Regions from separate parts of the Streptomyces cinnamoneus genome, predicted to be linked through region 2. Evidence: riboswitches for the same ligand, from Rfam matches in the RefSeq annotation. Region 2 holds a riboswitch; each other region holds the start of a gene.
The links. A riboswitch is a leader RNA that binds a small molecule or an ion and turns the genes downstream of it on or off. The one in region 2 is predicted to bind cobalamin.
Positions count from the first base shown of each region.

Region 1 (7,375 bases), 4.4 Mb from region 2:
CCCGGGACTACACGGCCCGGGACCTGGAGGGCAACCTCTGGACGTTCGGCACGTACGCCCCCAAGGGGCCGGAGACGACCGGCTAGGGCCCAGGGCGTGCCCGCGCGGTAGCCGTGCGCCCGTAGGGCGTAACCCCGGGCCTCCCGTGCCGGGGCACCTCTCAGCGGTGGCCGCGGGAGTCCCGGGCCGGGCGGAACTGTGCGGACACCCCCTAGCTAGGCCCCGCCCCGGTGCACCTGGAACGCCGCCCTGCGCACGGCCTTGGCCAGCGCGGGGTCGGGGTGGGCCGCGGCCAGCGCGACCAGCACCTGCACCGTGCGGGGATGGCCCACGGCGCGCACCTCCTCCAGGAGCCCGGGCACCGTTCCCTGGACGGCCGAGTCGAGGTGGCGCACCAGCAGCCGGCTCTCGCCGTGGTCCGCGACGGCGGCGGCCGTGTCGACCCACAGCCAGGTGGCCTCCTCGCGGGTCAGCACCTCCGCGGCGTCCTCGGGGTCGTGCCCCTCGTGCTCGGCGAGCCACAGCAGGGCGTAGGGCCGCAGGGCGGGCTCGTCGGCCGCCGCCCGGACGGCGGGCTCGGCGGGGGTGCCGACCGCGCGCAGGGCCTCGAAGGCCAGCCCGCGGACCATGGCGTCGTCGCCCCGGGCGGCCTCCAGCAGCTCCCCGACGGCGCTGCGCACGGGCCGGGCGGCGAGCCAGGCCCGGTACTCGGCGCGGGCGGGGCCGGGGGTGAGGTCGGCGCAGCCGCGCAGCATGGCCTCGGCGGACAGCTCGATGTGGCCGGCCGGGCTCTGCGCGGCGACGCAGATCTGTTCGAGCTTGACCCACACCGCCCAGTTGCCGAGCGGGGTCAGGACCGCTTCGGCGCCGGGGCCGGTGCCGCCGCGCATGACCAGCGCCCCGACCGACGCGAGCGCCTCAAGCGCCCAGTCCAGCAGCTCCGGCAGGGTGTCGCCGGCGGTGGGGACGGGCGGCGGCGCGGGGGCGGCCGGCACGTTGCCGTAGGGGACCTCGCAGCGCTCGGCGCGGATCTCGGCGACGCGCTGGCGGAGCAGGTCGAGCAGCATCGCCACGGACACGGGACCGGCCGACAGGTGCATGACGGACAGCAGCTGGGGGGCGGCCTCGACGACCTCGGCGGCGATCGTGGCGTCGGTGCCGGCGGGCTCGGGGTGGGCGAGCGACCAGGCGTCGAAGAGCGCCACCCAGCCGCGCAGCACGGCGCTGTCGTCGCGGTCCCACGCCGTCAGGCGCCAGCCGGGCCGGGCGGTGCCGCCGTGGAGTTCGAGGAGCCCGGCGAGGCGGGCCCGGTCCCAGTCCGAGCGCACCTGGCCACCCGTCAGCCCGAGGGCGGCGGCGGCCCGTTCGGCCGTGCCCTCGCAGAGCCCGCCGGCGGCGCCCGGCCGCAGCGTGGCGCCGCGGCCGCACTCCTCGGCCGCCCAACGGGCCAGGCGGACCGCTCCGGCCAGTCCGGTTCTGGCCTGCCGGGCGAGTTCCGGCCGGGCCGGGGTGCCCGCGGGCGGGCGGGGCGCCGGGCGGGAGCCGCGGTTCGCCACGGCCGTGCGGGCGGCCGTGATCGGCTGTCGGGGGACGAGTCTGAGCCGGGAGTCGCGCGGAGTACGGGACGTCACAGGAGCAGTCTTGCCGTTCACGCTCCGAAAACCCAATCGGAATCAACTATCCGGCCGTCCACGACCAGTGACGGGAGGCTACGGGGCGGCCGCGCGCGACCCCGTGTGCACCGCGCGCCGGGTTTGCGGAACGTCACATGAGGGGGACGAGGAAGCGCCGCAGGGACTCCTCGTACCCCTGGGGGTCGACGTTCCAGGACGCCGCGTGGCCCGCGCCGCGCACCGTGCGCAGGGTGATCAGTTCCGGTCGCGCCGCGGCCAGTTCGCGGGAGCGGGACGGCGCCGCGAGGGCGTCGTCCGTGCCGTGCACGACGAGGGCGGGTACGGACAGCCGCCCGGGGTCGGCGGCCGCGAGCAGTGCGTCGGGGGCGAGGCCGGTCCTGCCCTCGGCTGCCCGCACGGCAAGCGGAATGAGCGGTGCCGGGACGCGGTGGGCGGCGAGGGCGCCCAGGGCGGCGGGCCAGTCCAGGAGCGGCGAGTCCAGGACGACGCCGGCGACGCGGTCGCTCTCGGGTGAGTCGAGGGCGGTCAGCAGGGCCATGGTGGCGCCGGTGGACCAGCCGTGCAGGACGACCCGGCGGGCGCCGTGGGCGACGGCGTAGCGGACGGCCGCGTCGAGATCCCGCCATTCCCTGGCGCCGAAGTGGCTGATTCCGTGCGCCGTCCGGGGTGCGCCGGCATCGCCGCGGTAGGCCGGGACGAGCACCGGGAGCCGCAGTCCGTGCAGGAACGGCATGAGGACCATGGAGTGCTCGCGGGTGGTCCCCATGCCGTGGGCGCTGATCACCCAGGTGTCGCGGGCGCCGGGCAGGAACCAGGCGGGCAGCCAGCCCAGTTCGCCGGGCACGTCGACGTCGGTGTGGTCCAGGCCGAGGGCGTCGCGGGGGGTGCCGGCGTGCACCTGCGGGGTGAGCCACACGTGGTCGCCCGGTGCCACGGTGCCGTGGTGCACCCGTTCCAGGCGCCGGACGACGCAGTGGTGGGGGTGGGACACGTCGGGCACGACCGGCCCGACGACGGCGCGCAGCCCGCGCCCGGCCAGCCCGTAGGTGCCCGGGCGCAGCGTGGCGGGGGTGCGGGTGAGGGTGACCGTGCCGGCGTCCGCGTCGTGCACCGCGATCCTGGGCTCGCCCGGCGGCGGGTGGCCGGGGGCGGGTTTGAGGGCGGCGTCGCCGGCGTACCGTCCGGCCGCCACCGCGACCGCGCCGGCACCGATCAGGGTGGCGGCCGCCGTGGCCGTCGCTCCGCGCAGTCCCATCCCCTCCAGTCTGGGCCCCGGGCGGGGGCGGCGTCCACCGGGCGGCGGACGGGTGCCGCCCGGGGCGGGGGCGGGGGTCAGCGCTGTCCGTAGCCGCGGTACTTCTCGGTCACCTCGGCGAGCCGCTGGGGGGTGAGGAGGGTTGGGGTGCGGCCGGGGACGGCGGACGCGGCGAGCCAGACCCGGCACATCCACTCCAGCTGGGCGGTGCGGTCGTAGGCCTGGTCCAGGGTGGTGCCGTAGGTGAGGGTGCCGTGGTTGCGCAGCAGGCAGCCGGTGCGGCCGTCGAGGGCCGCCAGCATGTGCGCGGCCAGCTCCTCGGAGCCGTAGAGGGCGTAGGGGGCGACGCGGACCGGCCCGCCCAGGGCGGCGGCCATGTAGTGGATCAGCGGCACCTCGTCGACCAGGGTGGACACGGCCGTGGCGTGGACGGCGTGGGTGTGCACGATCGCGGCGGCGTCGGTGGAGCGGTAGACGGCGAGGTGCATGGGCAGCTCGCTGGTGGGCACCAGCTCGCCGAGGACCTGGCGGCCGTCGAGGTCGACGCCGACCGCGTCGCCGGGCCCGAGGCGGTCGTAGGGCACGCCGCTGGGCGTGACGAGCACCACATCCCCCACCCGGGCGGAGACGTTGCCCGAGGTGCCGACGACGAGTCCTTCGGCAGTCGTGCGGCGGGCGCTGGCGACCAGCTCGGCCCAGGCGCCGCCCAGGTCGGCGGGGATGCCGGGGGGTATGGGCCCGCCCGCCCCGGTGCGGCCGCGCGCGGTCCTCGCGTCCTCTTCTGGAACCCTCATCGGCTTGCCCCTCCGGTCGGTGTCCGCCGCACCCCGACCCCGTTCACCTTCCGTTCACCCAGGGTCCCTACGGTCGCCGCGTACTGACCATCGAACTGATTGCCTGGGTGAATGGAAAACATCACGCTTCTCATCGGGATCGTGATCGTCACGGCCTTGGTGTTCGACTTTACGAACGGCTTCCACGACACGGCCAACGCCATGGCCACCACCATCTCCACCGGGGCGCTCAAGCCCAAGGCCGCGGTGGCGATGTCGGCGGTTCTCAACCTCGTCGGCGCGTTCCTCTCGGTGGAGGTCGCCAAGACGATCTCCGGCGGCATCATCGACGAGAGTGCCGGCATCCGACCAGAGGTGATCTTCGCCGGGCTCGTCGGCGCCATCGTCTGGAACCTGGTGACGTGGCTGGTGGGCCTGCCCTCCAGTTCCTCCCACGCCCTCTTCGGTGGTCTGATCGGCGCGACGATCGTCTCCGTCGGCTTCGACGCGGTCAACGCCGACAAGATCGTGATGAAGGTCCTCATCCCGGCCGTCGCCGCGCCCCTCGTGGCCGGCCTCGCCGCGACGGCCGCCACGCGCCTGACGTACCGCCTGACCAAGGGGCGGGACGAGCAGGAGACCGCCAAGGGCTACCGCGCCGGCCAGATCGCCTCGGCCGCCCTGGTCTCCCTCGCCCACGGCACCAACGACGCCCAGAAGACCATGGGCGTGATCACCCTCGCGCTGGTCGCCGGCGGCGTCGTGGCCCCGCACTCCGACCCGCCCCTGTGGGTCATCGTCTCCGCGGGCCTGGCCATCGCGCTCGGCACGTACCTGGGCGGCTGGCGCATCATCCAGACGCTCGGCAAGGGCCTCACCGACATCAGGCCGGCCCAGGGCTTCGCCGCCCAGACCGGTGCCGCCACGGTGATCCTCGCCTCCTCGCACATCGGCTTCGCGCTCTCCACCACCCAGGTCTGCTCCGGCTCGATCATGGGCGCCGGCCTCGGCCGCAAGGGCGGCGTGGTGCGCTGGTCGACCGCCGGCCGCATGGTCGCCGCCTGGGTCCTGACCCTGCCCGCCGCGGGCCTGGTCGCCGGTGGCGCGGCCCTCCTCGCCGACCAGGGCGACTGGGGCGTGGCCGCGGTCGCCGTCCTCGGCCTGGCCGTGTCCGGCGCGATCTGGGCGGCCTCCCGCCGCAAGCCGGTCTCCCACGACACGGTCAACGACCTCAACGTGCCGCAGGGCCTGCCCGCCGAGCCGGCCGGTGTCGTCACCGCCGCCCTCCAGGCCGTCGCCCCGCCGCCGGCCGGCCCCCTGTCCGCCGTCCCGGCCGCCCCCGCGGCCCAGACCGCAGCTCCCGCCGCCGCGACGGCGACGAGCTGAGGAACCGGAAACCAAGGAACCCCGCATGCACATCAACTGGGAAGCCCTCGGCCAGGTCTTCGGCGTCAGCCTCGTGGTCACCGTCGGTCTCGTGGGCGTCTTCACCCTCGGCATCATCGGTACGTCCCCCCGCAAGCCCCAGGAGCAGCCGGACGGCACCGTCGCCGCGGTCGCCGGCCCGGCCGCGCTCGTGCGCACCGGCGCGTACGCCTGCTACGCCCTGTGCGCGGCCGCCGTGGGCTACGGCATCTACCTCATCGTCGCCTGACGCGGGGACAGCCCCGCGCGTGAAGCGCCGGTCCGGCAGCCGCCGGGCCGGCGCTTCGTCGTTTCCGCGCGCCCCGTGGCCGGAGCCCGGTCACGGGGCGGTGGACCCACCGGCCCCACTGCCCCACGGCCGCCTCATCGCAGGTCAGGGTGAGTTGACGCCCGTTCCCGGGCCGTGGTGGACTTCCGGAGCCAAAACGGCGACAGCAGAGGAAGCCGGTGCGAGTCCGGCGCGGTCCCGCCACTGTCACCGGGGAGCGCACCCCCAAGCGATGGCCACGGCGTGAGCCGGAAGGCCGGGGGCGGCGTGGATCCGGGAGCCAGGAGACTCTGGTCGCCGTCACGTCGAGCCAGGGCGCGGACCCTGAGTGAGGACACAAGCCGGCCATGCCCTTCTGCGGTTTCGCCTGCGGCACCGCCCTCGGCTATCTCGCCGACCTCGTCTTCGGCGACCCCCGCCGCGGCCACCCGGTGGCCGCCTTCGGGCGCGCCGCGCACGCCGTCGAACAGCGCCTGTGGCGCGACCACCGCGGCCACGGCGCCCTGCACACCCTCGTCTGCGCGGGCGGCGCCGTGGCCGGCGCCGGACTGCTGGCCCGCGCCGTACGCGGCCGCCGCGCCCCCGGCGTCGCCCTGACCGCCGCCGCCACCTGGGCCGTGCTGGGCGGGACGTCGCTGGGCCGGGAGGCGCGGGCCATCGGCGGTGCGCTCGCCGCGGGCGACATCGAGGTCGCCCGGGAGCGGCTGCCGCACCTGTGCGGGCGCGACCCGCAGGCCCTGGACGGGCAGCAGATCGCCCGGGCCGTCGTGGAGTCCGTCGCCGAGAACACCTCCGACGCCGTCGTGGGCGCCCTGTTCTGGGGCGCGCTGGGCGGGGTGCCGGGGCTGGCGGGCTTCCGGGCGGTGAACACGCTGGACGCGATGGTGGGTCACAAGTCGCCCCGCCACCGCCGCTTCGGCTGGGCGTCCGCCCGGCTCGACGACGTCGTGGGCTGGCCCGGTGCCCGGCTCACCGCCGCCCTCACCGTGCTCGCGGGCCCCGACCCGCGCGGTGCCTGGCGGGTGGCCCGCCGTGACGCCTCCCGCCACCCCAGTCCCAACGCCGGCCCGGTCGAGGCCGCCTTCGCCGGCGCCCTGGGCGTGCGGCTCGGCGGCACGCTCGCCTACGCCGGGCGCGTCGAGCACCGGCCCGTGCTGGGCGCGGAGCTGCGTCCGGTCCGGGTGGCCGACATCGAGCGCGCGGTGCGGCTCTCGCGCCGGGTGTCGCTGCTGGCCGTGGGCACCGCCATCGGCGGCCGTGCGCTGGGCAGCCTTGTGAAGAGCGCCGCGGCGTCGGCCGCGAGGAGGAGGAACCGGTGACAGCTCCAAGGGGCGGGGGCCTGCTGGTGGCGGGGACCACCTCGGACGCGGGCAAGAGCGTGGTGACCGCCGGCATCTGCCGCTGGCTGGTCCGCAGGGGCGTCAAGGTCGCGCCGTTCAAGGCGCAGAACATGTCGCTCAACTCGTACGTGACGCGCGAGGGCGCGGAGATAGGGCGTGCCCAGGCGATGCAGGCCGCCGCCGCGCGCGTCGAGCCGAGCGCGCTGATGAACCCGGTGCTGCTCAAACCCGGCGGGGACCGGAGCAGCCAGGTCGTGCTGATGGGCAAGCCGGTGGGCGAGCTCAGCGCGCGCGGCTACCACGCGGGGCGCCAGGAGCAGCTGTTCGGGACGGTGACCGCGTGCCTTGAGGAGCTGCGGCGGACGCACGACGCGGTGATCTGCGAGGGCGCGGGCAGCCCGGCCGAGATCAACCTGCGGCGGAGCGACATCGTCAACATGGGCGTCGCCCGCGCGGGCCGGCTGCCCGTCGTCGTGGTCGGCGACATCGACCGGGGTGGCGTCTTCGCGTCCTTCTTCGGCACGACGGCCCTGCTCTCGCCCGAGGACCAGAAGCTGATAGCGGGCTACGTCGTCAACAAGTTCCGCGGCGACGTGACGCTGCTGGAGCCGGGGCTGGAGATGCTGCGCGGCCTGACCGGGCGGCCCACGCTGGGCGTGCTGCCGTTCGCCCACGGGCTC
Region 1 is NZ_PKFQ01000001.1:1,671,221-1,678,595, forward strand. It holds gene CYQ11_RS06855 (VOC family protein) at 1-86, shown strand, start outside; gene CYQ11_RS06860 (hypothetical protein) at 216-1,631, opposite strand; gene CYQ11_RS06865 (alpha/beta hydrolase) at 1,765-2,889, opposite strand; gene CYQ11_RS06870 (class II aldolase/adducin family protein) at 2,967-3,683, opposite strand; gene CYQ11_RS06875 (inorganic phosphate transporter) at 3,795-5,048, shown strand; gene CYQ11_RS06880 (hypothetical protein) at 5,074-5,316, shown strand; cobalamin riboswitch at 5,526-5,645, shown strand; gene CYQ11_RS06885 (cobalamin biosynthesis protein) at 5,703-6,674, shown strand; gene CYQ11_RS06890 (cobyric acid synthase) at 6,671-7,375, shown strand, end outside.
Region 1: it holds a riboswitch for cobalamin, as region 2 does, so the genes downstream of both, CYQ11_RS06885 (cobalamin biosynthesis protein) here and metE (5-methyltetrahydropteroyltriglutamate--homocysteine S-methyltransferase) in region 2, are expected to answer to the same signal.

Region 2 (7,375 bases):
GCGATGGCCTCGATCGGGATCAGGGAGGCCGTGGCGATCCAGACGGCCCATCCTGTGACGAAGCCGAGGACCGGCCCGTGCGAGAGGGAGCCGAAGCGGGCCATGGCGCCCGGCAGCGGGTAGGCGGCCCCGGCCTCGGCGTACGACATGGCGATCATGCCGATGAAGACGGCGCCGATCACCCAGGCGACCAGGGAGGCGGGGCCGGCGACCCGGGCCGCCTGGCCGGCTCCGAAGAGCCAGCCGGAGCCGAAGATGGAACCCAGCCCGATCATGATCAGGGCGAAGAGGCTGAGGCCCTTCCGGTTGGCCGCGCCGACATCCACGATGTGCTTTCCGTTCTGCCTGGGAACTGGCTGGAAGCGTCTGTGCGCCTCGTCGGTCGCCCGGCTGCCGAGCCGGGACCGCCGGCTCGCGGCGTCGCACGGCGACACCCGTCTGCCGGGCCGAACGAAAATCAACCCCCGGGCCGGAGCCCGCCCCGCGTACCGGCCTCGCGTCACGAACGCAAGAGCGACGCGGGACATACTACGTCAACCAGCGGAAACGGCTCCAATCGCCGCCGTGGGCACACCGGGCGGCACCGGCTGTCCCCGGACGGCAATTTGATCACGAACGCCGGCCCTTCTCCCACCGCGTGGGGGTGGGCCGGGGGTGCGGCCGGCCGGGCAGCCGGTGTGCCCGCCCGGCCGCACGGCCCTCAGGAGGTGGCGCCGGGCAGTTCCCCCCTCACCTCGCGGGCGGCCGCGACCAGGTTCTCCAGCGAGGCCCGCACCTCGGGCCAGGCGCGGGTCTTCAGGCCGCAGTCGGGGTTGACCCACAGCCGTTCGGCCGGGATGGCCTTCAGGCCGGTGCGCAGGAGGGACGCGGCCTCCCGCGCATCGGGGACGCGTGGCGAGTGGATGTCGTAGACGCCGGGCCCGACCTCGCGCGGGTATCCGGCGCCGGCGAGCTCGCCGGCCACCTGCATGTGGGAGCGGGCGGCCTCCAGGCTGACGACGTCGGCGTCGAGGTCGTCGATGGCGGTGAGGATGTCGCCGAACTCGGCGTAGCACATGTGGGTGTGGATCTGGGTGTCCGGCCGGACGCCCGCGGTGGCCAGGCGGAACGCCTCGGTGGCCCAGGCCAGGTAGGCCGGGCGGTCGGCCTCCCGCAGCGGCAGCGTCTCGCGCAGGGCGGGCTCGTCGACCTGGATCACCGCGGTGCCGGCCGCCTCCAGGTCGTCCACCTCGTCGCGCAGGGCGAGGGCGACCTGGCGGGCGGTGTCGGCGAGCGGCTGGTCGTCGCGGACGAAGGACCAGGCGAGCATGGTGACGGGCCCGGTGAGCATGCCTTTGACGGGGCGCCGCGTGAGCGACTGGGCGTAGCGCGTCCAGCGGAGCGTCATCGGCTCGGGGCGGGAGACGTCCCCGGCGAGGATCGGCGGGCGGACGTAGCGGGTGCCGTAGGACTGGACCCAGCCGTGCTGGGTGGCGAGGTAGCCGGTGAGCTGCTCGGCGAAGTACTGGACCATGTCGTTGCGTTCGGGCTCGCCGTGCACCAGGACGTCGATGCCGGCCTTTTCCTGGAAGGCCACGACCTCGCGGATCTCGGCCTCGACGCGCTGCTCGTACGCGGCCTCGTCGAGGCGTCCGGCGCGCAGGCCGGCCCGCGCGGCGCGCAGTTCGCCGGTCTGCGGGAAGGAGCCGATGGTCGTGGTGGGCAGCGGCGGCAGTCCCAGGTGGGCGCGCTGGGCGGCGGTGCGCTCTGGGTAGGGCTGCGAGCGGCGTGCGTCGGCGGCGGTGACGGCGGCGGCCCGGGCGCGGACGGCCGGGTCGCGGGTGAGGGCCGAGCCGGCCCGGGAGGCCAGGTCGGCGCGGTTGGCGGCGAGTTCCGCGGCGATGGTGTCGGTGCCCTGGGCCAGTCCCCTGGCGAGGGTCACGACCTCGGTCGTCTTCTGGCGGGCGAAGGCGAGCCAGCGGGCGACCTGCGGGTCCAGGTCCCGCTCGGCGGTGGCGTCCAGCGGGACGTGCAGCAGCGAGCAGGAGGCGGCCACGTCGACGCGGTCGGCGAGGCCGAGGAGGGTGCCCAGGATCGACAGGGACTGCTCGAAGTCGTCGATCCACACGTTGCGGCCGTCGACCACGCCCGCGACCAGGCGTTTGCCCGGGAGTCCGCCGACGGCCGCGAGGGCGGCCAGGTTGGCGGCGGCCGCGCGGGTGAAGTCGAGGGCGAGGCCGTCGACGGGGGCCTTGGCCAGGACCGGCAGGGCCTCACCGAGGCGGTCGAAGTAGGAGGCGACGAGCAGCTTGGGCCGGTCGGTGAGGCGGCCCAGGTCGCGGTAGGCGCGGGCGGCGGCGTTCAGCTCCGCCGGGGTGCGGTCCTGGACCAGGGCGGGCTCGTCGAGCTGCACCCACTCCGCGCCGGCGGCCCGCAGGTCGGCCAGCACCTCGGCGTACACCGGCAGCAGCCGGTCGAGGAGGGTCAGCGGCTCGAAGCCCTCGGCCACGCCGGGCGCGGGCTTGGCCAGCAGGAGGTAGGTGACCGGTCCGACGAGGACGGGCCGGGCGGCCAGGCCCAGCGCGAGGGCTTCCCCGAGCTCGCCGACCTGCTTGGCGGAGTCGGCGGTGAAGACGGTGTCGGGGCCGAGTTCGGGGACCAGGTAATGGTAGTTGGTGTCGAACCACTTGGTCATCTCCAGGGGCGCCACCTCCTGGGTGCCCCGCGCCATCGCGAAGTAGCCGTCCAGGGCGTCGGCTTCGACGGCGGCGCGGTGCCGGGCGGGGACCGCGCCGACCATCACGCTGGTGTCCAGGACGTGGTCGTAGTACGAGAAGTCGCCGGTGGGCACCTCGTGGACGCCGGCCCCGGCGAGCTGCCGCCAGGTGGCGCGGCGCAGCCCGGCGGCGGTATCCCGGAGGGCGGCGGCGGTGACGGTGCCCTTCCAGTACCCCTCGACGGCCTTCTTCAGTTCACGGCCCTGGCCCTGCCGGGGGTAGCCGTACACGGTGGCACGGGCTGCCGCGGCTGCGGTCGTGCTGGTCAAGGAACTCTCCTTCGCGAGCTTCGTGTCCAGGAACCCGGAGGCCTGGCGGGGGCGCGAAGGGACGACGGTCCGGACGGGTACGGCACGACGCCGCGCTTCCCGCCTGGTGCTGTACGCCGACCCGCCCTCGAGGTCACCGGGAGACCGCGCGCGACCGGGTCGCGCACGGACAGCGGGCAGGTCTTCGGACTCGCGGGCACGCCTGGCGCACGCCGGCTCTCGGCCGACGGGCAGGCACCTAATGGCCGTCGCTTCCCAGGCCTGGCGGCCCAGTGCTCATGACGGCGGTCGTTCCCGCTCACCGCTGCGGGGCAGTCCCGGATTCCCACCGGGTTCCCTCTTGCGACGCGCCTGCCTGGCGGGCAGGGCGAACCAGCTGCACCGGCCACCCTAGGCGCTCGACACCGGGGAGGGACAGGGCTGTTCGCATTCCGGTCACGCGGCGCGCCCGCGCCCCCTGACCCGCACCGGGACGTGCGCCGGGGCGCGGAACGGTCCCTCACCGTCCCGCGCCCCGCTCCCCTGCGAGCCCGGGCCCCCTCGGGCCCGGCGACGGGCGGGGCCCCTCAGCCCCGGCCGTACGGCTGGATTCCGCTGCCGCCGCCTGCGCGTGCGCCATGCTCCGTCTCCCGGTGTCGCGCGGCGATCGCCCGCCGGACGTCCGGCACCCTGCGAACGTCCGCTGACCCCGCGACCTCCGCCAACCCGGCGAAGGAAGAGGGCACTTCCAGCGGACGCGCGCGGCGCGCCGTGCCGCTTCGCGGTGCCCGCCGGGTGGTCCCCGGTCGCACGACGACTCTGGCAGTGGCACCGCGTGCCATCAACCTTGGCCTTCTGTCAACTGTTGTGAATCTTCCGCGGGCGGCCTGCCAAGGCTGCGAACGCCGCTTCCACGGGACAGGGGTGGGCAGGGGTGTACTTACTAGGACGTCCAACTATATGTTCGTCAGCAAGGTCCGCGGTGCGGGGAAGCCGGTGTGAGTCCGGCACGGTCCCGCCACTGTGACCGGGGAGTGTGCCGCCGGCGACACGCCACCGACGAGCGGGATGTCGGGACGGCGGGCGGCGCGCGACGACCCGGAAGTCAGGATACCGGCCGCGGGTTCTTCCGTGTTGACCCACGAGGATGGAGCAGACACGCATGGCACCGGTCCGTACCCACGACCCTGGTGATCCGGCGGAGCACGCGCGGACGCCCTCGCGTCCCTGAGCCCCGGCGGCTCTTCGGCCTCCGCGTCCCACGGCCCGCCCCGCGGCCGCACCCCGGTGCCGCCGCCCGGCCGGCCGTGCCCGTCCCCGCTTCTCCTCCGACGAGAGCAGGCTTCCATGGTCCGTGAACTCACCCATTTCATCGGCGGCAGGCGCCAGGCCGGAACGTCGGGGCTCTTCGCCGACGTCCACGACCCCAACACCGGTTCCGTGCAGGCCAGGGTCCCCCTGGCCGGGCGCGACGAGACCGCTGCCGCGATCGCCGACGCCGCGGAGGCGCAGGTGGCGTGGGGCGAGTGGAACCCGCAGCGCCGCGCCCGGGTGCTGCTGCGGTTCCTCCAGCTGGTGGAGGGCGAACGGGACGCGCTGGCCCGGATGCTGTCCTCCGAGCACGGCAAGACCGTCGCCGACGCGCACGGCGACCTCCAGCGGGGCCTGGAGGTCGTGGAGTTCGCCGCCGGCATCCCGCACCTGCTCAAGGGTGAGTTCACCGACAACGCCGGCACCGGCATCGACGTCCACTCCCTGCGCGCCCCCCTCGGCGTCACCGCGGGGATCACCCCGTTCAACTTCCCCGCGATGATCCCGCTGTGGAAGGCGGCGCCCGCGATCGCCTGCGGGAACTCCTTCGTCCTCAAGCCGTCCGAGCGCGACCCGTCCGTACCGCTGCGGCTCGCGGAGCTCTTCCTGGAGGCGGGCCTGCCGCCGGGCGTGCTCAACGTCGTCAACGGTGGCAAGGAGGCCGTCGACACCCTGCTGGAGGACCCCCGGGTCCAGGCCGTCGGCTTCGTCGGCTCCACCCAGATCGCGGCGCACGTCTACGCCACCGCCGCCGCCCACGGCAAGCGCGCCCAGTGCTTCGGCGGCGCCAAGAACCACATGATCGTAATGCCGGACGCCGACCTCGACCAGGCCGTGGACGCCCTGATCGGCGCCGGCTACGGCTCGGCGGGCGAACGCTGCATGGCCATCTCGGTGGCCGTGCCCGTCGGCGAGGAGACCGCCGACGCGCTGGTCACCCGGCTCAAGGAGCGCATCGGCACCCTGCGGATCGGCCGCTCCGACGACCCGGACGCCGACTTCGGCCCCCTGGTGAGCCGCGACGCCCTCGACCGCGTGCACCGCTACGTCGGCATCGGCGCCACCGAGGGCGCCGAACTCGTGGTCGACGGACGCGGTTTCGTCCTGCCCGGCCACGAGAACGGGTTCTTCGCCGGCGCGACCCTCTTCGACCACGTCACGCCCGCCATGCGGATCTACCGCGAGGAGATCTTCGGGCCGGTGCTCAGCGTCGTCCGGGCCGCCGACTACGAGGAGGCCCTGCGGCTGCCGAGCGAGCACCCGTACGGCAACGGAGTGGCGATCTTCACCCGGGACGGGGACACCGCCCGGGACTTCACCCGCCGGGTGAACACCGGCATGGTCGGGGTCAACGTGCCCATCCCCGTGCCCGTGGCCTACCACACCTTCGGCGGCTGGAAGCGGTCCGGCTTCGGCGACCTCAACCAGCACGGCCCGGACGCCGTCCGCTTCTACACCCGCACCAAGACCGTCACCTCGCGCTGGCCCTCCGGGGCCAAGGAGGGCGCGAGCTTCACCATCCCGACGATGCGGTGACGGCGATGACGACCACGACCGCCCCGACGGCCGGCACCCTGCTGTCCGAGGACCAGCTCGCGATCGCCGAGACCACGCTGGACTTCGCCCGGGAGCACCTCGCCCCCCACGCCGTCGCCTGGGACCAGGACAAGCACTTCCCCGTCGACGTCCTGCGCAAGGGCGCGGACCTCGGCCTCGGCGGCGTCTACGTGCGCGAGGAGTCCGGCGGCTCCGGCCTGACCCGCGCCGACGGCGTCCTGATCTTCGAGAGCCTGGCCACCGGCTGCCCCTCCGTCGCCGGCTACTTCTCCATCCACAACATGGTCGCCTGGATGATCGACCACTACGGGGACGACGCCCAGCGCGCCCGCTGGCTGCCCGCCCTGTGCGCGATGGACGCGCTCGGCAGCTACTGCCTGACCGAGCCGGGCGCCGGCTCCGACGCCGCCGCCTTACGCAGCCGCGCCGTGCGCGACGGCGACGACTACGTCCTCACCGGCGTCAAGCAGTTCATCTCCGGCGCGGGCGCCTCCCAGGTCTACATCGTGATGGCCCGTACCGGCGAGGCCGGGCCGCGCGGCATCTCGGCCTTCGTCGTCGAACGTGACGACCCCGGCCTGTCCTTCGGGCCCGACGAACGGAAGATGGGCTGGAACGCCCAGCCCACCCGCCAGGTGATCCTCGACGGCGTCCGCATCCCGGCCGGGCGCCGGCTCGGCGCCGAGGGCGACGGCTTCCGCATCGCCATGAACGGGCTCAACGGCGGCCGCCTCGGCATCGCCGCCTGTTCCCTGGGCGGCGCCCAGAGCGCGCTCCACCGCAGCCTGGCGTACCTCGCGGACCGTGAGGCGTTCGGCGCGCCGCTGCTCGACGCCCAGGCGCTGCAGTTCACCCTGGCCGACATGGCGACCGAACTGGCGGCGGCCCGGGCGCTGGTCCAGCAGGCCGCGGACGCGCTGGACCGGGGCGCCCCGCAGGCCGCGCAGCTGTGCGCGATGGCCAAGCGGTTCGCCACCGACACCGGCTACGCGGTCGCCGACCGCGCCCTCCAGCTGCACGGCGGCTACGGGTACCTCAGTGAGTACGGCATCGAGAAGATCGTCCGCGATCTGAGGGTGCACCGGATCCTGGAAGGAACGAACGAGATCATGCGCCTCATCGTGGCCCGCGGACTGACGGGCTCCCTGCGATGACCCCGACCGACGACGAGAACGTGCTCCTGCGCACCGAGGGACGCGCGGGATACATCACCCTCAACCGGCCCAAGGCCCTCAACGCCCTGAACCACGCCATGGCCCTCCGCGTCGAGGAGGCCCTGACGGACTGGCAGAAGGACCCCGCCGTCGAGACCGTGGTCGTCACGGGCGCGGGCGAGCGCGGGCTGTGCGCCGGCGGGGACATCCGGTCCATCTACGAGGACGCGCGGGCCGGCGGGTCCGCCTCGGCGGACTTCTGGCGGGACGAGTACCGGCTCAACGCCCTGATCGCCCGCTACCCCAAGCCGTACGTCGCCGTCATGGACGGCATCGTGATGGGCGGCGG
Region 2 is NZ_PKFQ01000001.1:6,060,923-6,068,297, reverse strand. It holds gene CYQ11_RS26665 (APC family permease) at 1-326, opposite strand, end outside; gene metE (5-methyltetrahydropteroyltriglutamate--homocysteine S-methyltransferase) at 701-3,025, opposite strand; cobalamin riboswitch at 3,195-3,404, opposite strand; cobalamin riboswitch at 3,968-4,140, shown strand; gene CYQ11_RS26655 (CoA-acylating methylmalonate-semialdehyde dehydrogenase) at 4,352-5,851, shown strand; gene CYQ11_RS26650 (acyl-CoA dehydrogenase family protein) at 5,857-7,026, shown strand; gene CYQ11_RS26645 (enoyl-CoA hydratase/isomerase family protein) at 7,023-7,375, shown strand, end outside.

Region 3 (7,375 bases), 1.4 Mb from region 2:
GGCCTGCGCGCGGTGGCACTGCTGGACCGCGAGGCGGGCGCCCCGGACTGGTGGAACGTGGGCATCGCCGCCACCGCCCTCCAGGACTGGCCGCTGGCCCGCCGCGCCTGGCAGGCGTACGGGCTCAAGGTCCCCGGCGAGGGCGGCCCGGCCGGCGAGCCGGCCGGCATGGAGCTGGGCAGCGCGGCCGTGCGGCTCTCCCCGGAGGGCGAGGCCGAGGTCGTCTGGGGCCGCCGGCTCGACCCGGCGCGGATCGAGGTGCTCTCCATCCCGCTGCCGTCCTCCGGCCGCCGCTGGGGCGAGGTCGTGCTGCACGACGGCGTCCCGCACGGCGAGCGGGTCACCGCCGCTGGCCCCTCCTACCCGGTCTTCGACGAGATCGAGCTGTGGGCCCCCTCGCCCGTCCCCACCTGGGTGGTGCTGCTGGAGGCGGCCACGGAGGCCGACCGGGACGCCCTGGAGCGGCTCGCGGCCGACGCGGGCTTCGCCGCCGAGGACTGGTCCTCGTCCGTGCGGCTGCTGTGCCGCACCTGCTCGGAGAGCAGGATGCCCAGCGACGAGGGCGACGGCGAGCACCTGGACCCGCACGACCACAGCGAGCCCGGCCACCCCGGCCCGCTCGGCCACCGCACCGCCGGCTCCGGCTCCCTGTGGGTGCCCGAGCGCGAGTGCGGCATCGCCGCGCCGGCGGGCCTGGTGCGCGGCCTGCTGGACGGCTGGGTCGCCGACAGCCCCGACACCCGGGAGTGGCGGGATCTCGAAGAGGTCTGCTGATCGGCCGCCACGGTCCCCGTACCCTGTACGGGGCCCCGTGGTTTCAGGGCAAGATAGTGCTTTCGGGTTGTGAGAGAGGCATACGGCGGACATGGCGCAGCAAGACACTCAGCAGCCGGTGAACGACGAGTCGGGCGAGGCCCGCGAGTTCATCGTGGACACCGAGGACTGCGAGGAGCGCGAGCGCGCCCACCGCGAGCGGGGCACCTCCCGCCCGATCACCGTGGTCGGCAACCCCGTCCTGCACAAGGAGTGCAAGAACGTCACGGAGTTCGACGACGAGCTGGCGAAGCTCATCGACGACATGTTCGCCAGCCAGCGCACGGCCGAGGGCGTCGGCCTCGCCGCCAACCAGATCGGCGTCGACCTGAAGGTCTTCGTGTACGACTGCATGGACGACGAGGGCGTCCGGCACGTCGGCCACGTCTGCAACCCGGTCCTCGACGAGCTGCCGGCCGAGCGCCGCCTCCTCGACGACTCCAACGAGGGCTGCCTCTCGGTCCCGACCGCCTACGCCGCTCTGGCCCGCCCCGACTACGCGGTCGTCCGCGGCCAGGACATGCACGGCAACCCGATCGCGGTCGAGGGCACGGGCTACTTCGCGCGCTGCCTCCAGCACGAGACCGACCACCTGTACGGCTACCTGTACATCGACCGCCTGTCGAAGCGGGACCGCAAGGACGCGCTGAAGCAGATGGCCGAGGGCACCCCGCGCTACCCGGTCGTGGCGAACGACTGACGCGCGCCGCGCACCGCACGACCACGGCGGCGGCAGGGCTGGGGTCTCAGCTCTGCCGCCGCCGCAGTTCTTCGCGCAGCGACTCCTCGCGGGCCGCGTCCTCGGGGGAGAGGACGTCGGCCGGGAAGTCGGAGGGCTCGAAGACCTGCCGGACCTCGACCTCGCCCTCCTCGAAGGGGATGCGCCGGGCCCACTCCAGGGCCTCGTCCATGGAGCCGACCTGGATGATCCAGTAGCCGGCGACCAGGTCGCGGGTGTTCCCGAAGGGCCCTTCCGTGACGACCGGGGTGCCCCCGGAATAGCTCACGCGCGCCCCCTTGGAGGTGGGGTGCAGCCCGTCACCGGCGAGCATCGCGCCCGCCCCGGCCAGCTCCTCGTTGTACCGGCTCATGTCGGCGATCATCTGCTTGGTCGGCATCATGCCGGCCTCGGATTCCTCACTCGCCTTGACGATCATCATAAAACGCGGCATCGCGTGTCTCCGTTCGTCCGGGTTCACTGGGTTCCCGGACGGGAGACACGCGATGCCGCGTGGGCGGGGATTTAACCCGCGAGGGTCACATTCTTCGGGGGGATCAGAAGTCGTCGTCGAAGGCGACCGTGCCCTCGACCGCCACCTGGTACGCGGAGGCGCGGCGCTCGAAGAAGTTGGTCAGCTCCTGGACGTTCTGCAGCTCCATGAAGGAGAACGGGTTCTCCGAGCCGAAGACCGGCTTGAAGCCCAGGCGCTGCAGACGCTGGTCGGCCACGCACTGGAGGTACTCGCGCATGGACTCGGTGTTCATGCCCGGCAGGCCCTCGCCGCACAGGTCGCGGCCGAACTGCAGCTCCGCCTCGACGGCCTCCTTCAGCATGTCCGTGACCTGCTGCTCGAGCTCGGCGTCGAAGAGCTCGGGCTCCTCCTGGCGGACGGTGTCCACGACCTCGAACGCGAAGTTCATGTGCATGGTCTCGTCGCGGAACACCCAGTTGGTGCCGGTCGCCAGGCCGTGCAGCAGACCGCGGCTGCGGAACCAGTACACGTAGGCGAAGGCGCCGTAGAAGAACAGGCCCTCGATGCAGGCGGCGAAGCAGATCAGGTTGAGCAGGAAGCGACGGCGGTCGGCCTTCGTCTCCAGCCGGTCGATCTTCTCGACCTCGTTGATCCACTTGAAGCAGAACTGCGCCTTGTCGCGGATGGAGGGGATGTTCTCCACCGCGTCGAAGGCCGCCGCGCGCTCCTCCGGGTCGGGCAGGTAGGTGTCGAGCAGCGTCAGATAGAACTGGACGTGCACGGCCTCCTCGAACAGCTGCCGCGACAGGTAGAGGCGCGCCTCGGGGGAGTTGATGTGCTTGTACAGCGTCAGCACGAGGTTGTTGGCCACGATCGAGTCGCCGGTCGCGAAGAACGCGACGAGGCGGCCGATCATGTGCTGCTCACCCGGGGAGAGCTTGGCGAGGTCGGCGACGTCCGAGTGGAGGTCGACCTCCTCGACGGTCCAGGTGTTCTTGATCGCGTCGCGGTAGCGGTCGTAGAAGTCCGGGTACCGCATGGGACGCAGGGTCAGTTCGAAGCCCGGGTCCAGCAGGTTCTTCTGTTCGGTGGAGCTCATTACTGGCAGGCCTCGCAGGACTCGGGGTTCTCAAGGGAGCAGGCGATGGCGTCCGCGTCGGGCGCGGCCTGCTGCACGGGGATGGTGGCGGGGGCGGCGGCACCGCCGGACGCCGCGCGGGCGATCCGGGTGGCCGGACGCGAGCGCAGGTAGTACGTCGTCTTGATGCCCTGCTTCCAGGCGTACGCGTACATCGAGCTGAGCTTGCCGATGGTGGGCGAGGCCATGAAGAGGTTCAGCGACTGGCTCTGGTCCAGGTACGGGGTGCGGGCCGCGGCCATGTCGATCAGGAAGCGCTGCGGGATCTCCCAGGCGGTGCGGTACAGGTCGCGCACCTCCTGCGGGATCCACTTCATGTCCTGGATCGAGCCGTTGGCGTCGGTCATGGCGTCACGGGTCGTGCGGTCCCACACGCCGAGCTTCTTCAGGTCCTCCACCAGGTAGGTGTTGACCTGGAGGAACTCACCCGAGAGCGTCTCGCGCTTGAAGAGGTTGGAGACCTGCGGCTCGATGCACTCGTAGACGCCCGCGATGGAGGCGATGGTCGCCGTCGGGGCGATCGCCAGCAGCAGCGAGTTGCGCATGCCGACCTCGCCGATGCGCGCGCGCAGCGCCTCCCAGCGGTCCGCCCAGCCGGGGACGGCGTTCGGGTAGTGGTCGGGGTGCAGCACGCCGCGCGCGGTGCGGGTGGCGGACCAGGCCGGGTGCGGGCCGTGCCGCTCGGCGAGGTCGGCGGACGCCTCGTACGCCGCGAGCATGATCCGCTCGGAGATCCGGGTCGACAGCTCCTTCGCCTCGGCGGAGTCGAAGGGCAGGCGCAGGCGGAAGAAGACGTCCTGCAGACCCATCAGGCCCAGGCCCACCGGGCGCCAGCGGCTGTTGGAGTTGCCGGCCTGCTCGGTCGGGTAGAAGTTGATGTCCACGACGCGGTCGAGGAACGTGACGGCCGTGCGGACCGTGCGGTCGAGCTTCTCCCAGTCCATCTCGCCGTCGGTGCCCAAGTGGGCGGCGAGGTTGACCGAGCCGAGGTTGCAGACGGCGGTCTCGCCGTCGTCGGTGACCTCGAGGATCTCGGTGCAGAGGTTCGAGGAGTGGACGACCTTGCCCTTCTCGGCCGTCTGGTTGGCGGTGCGGTTGGCGGCGTCCTTGAACGTCATCCAGCCGTTGCCGGTCTGCGCGAGGGTGCGCATCATGCGGGCGTAGAGCACCCGGGCCGGGATCTGCTTGACGGCCTTGCCCGCGGCCTCGTAGGCGCGGTACGCGGCGTCGAACTCGTCGCCGTAGAGGTCGACCAGGTCCGGGGTGTCCGCGGGGGAGAACAGCGACCAGTCCGCGTCCGCCTCGACGCGGCGCATGAACTCGTCCGGGATCCAGTGCGCGATGTTGAGGTTGTGGGTGCGGCGGGCCTCCTCACCGGTGTTGTCGCGGAGCTCCAGGAACTCCTCGATGTCCGCGTGCCAGGTCTCCAGGTAGACGCAGGCCGCGCCCTTGCGGCGGCCGCCCTGGTTGACGGCCGCGACGGAGGCGTCGAGCGTCCGCAGGAACGGCACGATGCCGTTGGAGTGGCCGTTGGTGCCGCGGATGAGCGAGCCGCGGGAGCGGATGCGGGAGTAGGACAGGCCGATGCCGCCCGCGTGCTTCGACAGCCGCGCCACCTGGTGGTAGCGGTCGTAGATCGAGTCCAGCTCGTCCAGCGGCGAGTCCAGCAGGTAGCAGGACGACATCTGCGGGTGGCGGGTGCCGGAGTTGAAGAGCGTGGGGGAGGAGGGCAGGTACGACAGCGTGCTGGTCAGCCGGTACAGCTCCGCGACGTCGTCCAGGGCCTGCTCCGAGTGGTTCTCGGCCAGACCGCAGGCCACGCGCAGCAGGAAGTGCTGCGGGGTCTCGATCACGTCGCGGTGGATGGGGTGGCGCAGCAGGTAGCGGCTGTGCAGGGTGCGCAGGCCGAAGTAGCCGAAGCGGTCGTCGGCGCCGTCGGCGAGGGCGGCGTCCACGAGGGCGTCCAGCCGGGCGGCGTGCGTCCGCACGAAGGCGGCCGTCTCGTCGGCGATCAGGCCCTCGCGGTGCCCGACCTCGACGGAGGCGGAGAAGGAGGTCGCGCCCTGGCCGGCCGCCTCGTCGGCGATGGCCCGGGTGAGCAGCCGCGCGGCGAGCCGGGAGTACTCGGGCTCCTCGGCGATCAGCCCGGCCGCGGCCTCGGTCGCGAGGGACCGCAGCTCGGCCTCGTCCGAACCGGGGTGCCGGCCGCGCAGCGCGGCGGCGGCGACCTTGCCCGGGTCGGTGGCCGGAAGGTCGGCGGTGAGATCGGTCAGGGTCCGCAGCAGCGCGGTCCCGGGGCCGCCGGTCGCTTCCGCGTTCGCTGAGACGGGACCTGACTCTAGATCCGCGGGCGCGATGGTCACGGTGGGGCTCTCCCTCGCTCGGCTGGGTGGGCCGCGTCTGGGAGCGCACGACGGTCGCCTACGGGCACGCATCGCTGGCGTGTGCCAGGGCGTGGCTCGTAGGCGTCCGCCGGCCCACCCCTCGAGGCCCGGACGAATTCAACGCCCATAGCCGAGCCAAGGGCAGGCTCGGTGGTGGGCGCGCTGGCGGCAGGTCCTCGGACTTCAGGTGCGCCTGGTATATGCGCACACATACACCGTTGCGGGACAGTTCCGGATTTCCACCGGATTCCCCTGCGACGACAGCGAGCACGAGCATACATCTAGTGCTGGGCCTCGGAGGCACCCCCACATGTTGTGTCGGGCCGTCATGAAGTGGTTGCGGAATGTGGTAGCGGGGTGGGGTGTTGGGGTGTTCCGGGAGAGCCGTCACGGGGCGTGGGAGGACGCGCGGGGGCCCCGGTGTGCCGGGTGACGGGAAGGGTGCGGCGAGGGCGCCAGAGGGGTGGCTGGGGGCCTTCGGGGGGTGCTTCGGCCGGCCCCGGCCGGGTGCCGGGGAGGTTGCCCCGGTCGGCGCCCGTCGGGCCCGGCGCGGGGGTGGGGGGAACGACGAACGACCGCGCCGCCCGGCCGGTGGAACCGGTCCGGGCGGCGCGGTCGGCCGCGGCTGCTCGGGTGGAGGAGGCGGAAGCCTCAGTGGCCTCCCGGCACCCCCGCCGTCGCCGGGGGCAGCTCCCGCTCCACGCCCGGGTCGCCCGCGTCGGCGGTGTAGTCCGACGGCTTCGTCTGGTCCACGCCGTCCGGGGCGCCCACCGCCTTCAGGACGAAGGTGAGGACGACGACCACGAGGACGTTCAGGACGAAGGCGGTCAGACCGATGTATCCCTTCTCACCGATCAGCGGGATCAGGTTCGTGTTGCCGAAGTGGTCCTGGGTCGCGCTCGGCGTGTCGTACGCCCGCCAGGTCCCGTACGCCATGCCGGCCGCCCAGCCCGCCAGCAGCGCCCAGCGGTGGAACCAGCGCGTGAAGAGCCCGCCCACCAGGGCCGGGACGGTCTGGAGGATCCAGATGCCACCCAGCAGCTGGAAATTGATGGCCACTGTTTTGTCCATCGTGAGGACGAAGACCAGCGCGCCCACCTTCACCAGCAGGGAGGCCAGCTTGGACACCTTCGCCTCGTGCGCCGGCGTCGCGTCCGGCTTGAGGAAGTCCTTGTAGATGTTGCGGGTGAAGAGGTTCGCCGCCGCGATCGACATGATCGCCGCCGGGACGAGCGCGCCGATGCCTATCGCCGCGAAGGCCACGCCGGTGAACCAGTCGGGGAACATGTCCTCGAACAGCTGGGGGATCGCCAGCTGGCCGTTCTTCACCTTCACCCCGGCCGCGATGGCCATGAAGCCCAGCATCGCCAGCAGGCCCAGCATGAGCGAGTAGAGGGGGAGGATGGTGGTGTTGCGGCGGATGACGTTGCGGCTCCTGCTGGAGAGGACGGCCGTCACCGAGTGGGGGTAGAGGAAGAGGGCCATCGCGGAGCCCATGGCCAGCGTGGCGTACGCCCACTGGGCGTCGGGTCCGGGGACGAGGGAGCCGCGCGGCTTGCCGGTGGCCGGGTTCTTTGCGGAGAAGGCCTCGCCCGCCTTCGCGAAGATGTCGTCGAATCCGCCCAGTTTGATGGGGATGTAGATGATCGCCACCACGATGACGATGTAGATCAGGGCGTCCTTGACGAACGCGATCAGCGCCGGTGCGCGCAGGCCGGACGAGTAGGTGTACGCCGCGAGCACGCCGAAGGCGATGAGCAGGGGAAGGTCCTTGACGAACCAGTTCGCGTCCGCCCCGCCGCCGACGCCCATGACGTCGAGCACCGCCTGGATGCCCACCAGTTGCA
Region 3 is NZ_PKFQ01000001.1:4,701,432-4,708,806, forward strand. It holds gene CYQ11_RS21175 (tetratricopeptide repeat protein) at 1-774, shown strand, start outside; gene def (peptide deformylase) at 866-1,513, shown strand; gene CYQ11_RS21185 (YciI family protein) at 1,560-1,985, opposite strand; gene CYQ11_RS21190 (ribonucleotide-diphosphate reductase subunit beta) at 2,089-3,105, opposite strand; gene CYQ11_RS21195 (ribonucleoside-diphosphate reductase subunit alpha) at 3,105-5,507, opposite strand; cobalamin riboswitch at 5,679-5,809, opposite strand; gene mctP (monocarboxylate uptake permease MctP) at 6,180-7,375, opposite strand, start outside.
Region 3: it holds a riboswitch for cobalamin, as region 2 does, so the genes downstream of both, CYQ11_RS21195 (ribonucleoside-diphosphate reductase subunit alpha) here and metE (5-methyltetrahydropteroyltriglutamate--homocysteine S-methyltransferase) in region 2, are expected to answer to the same signal.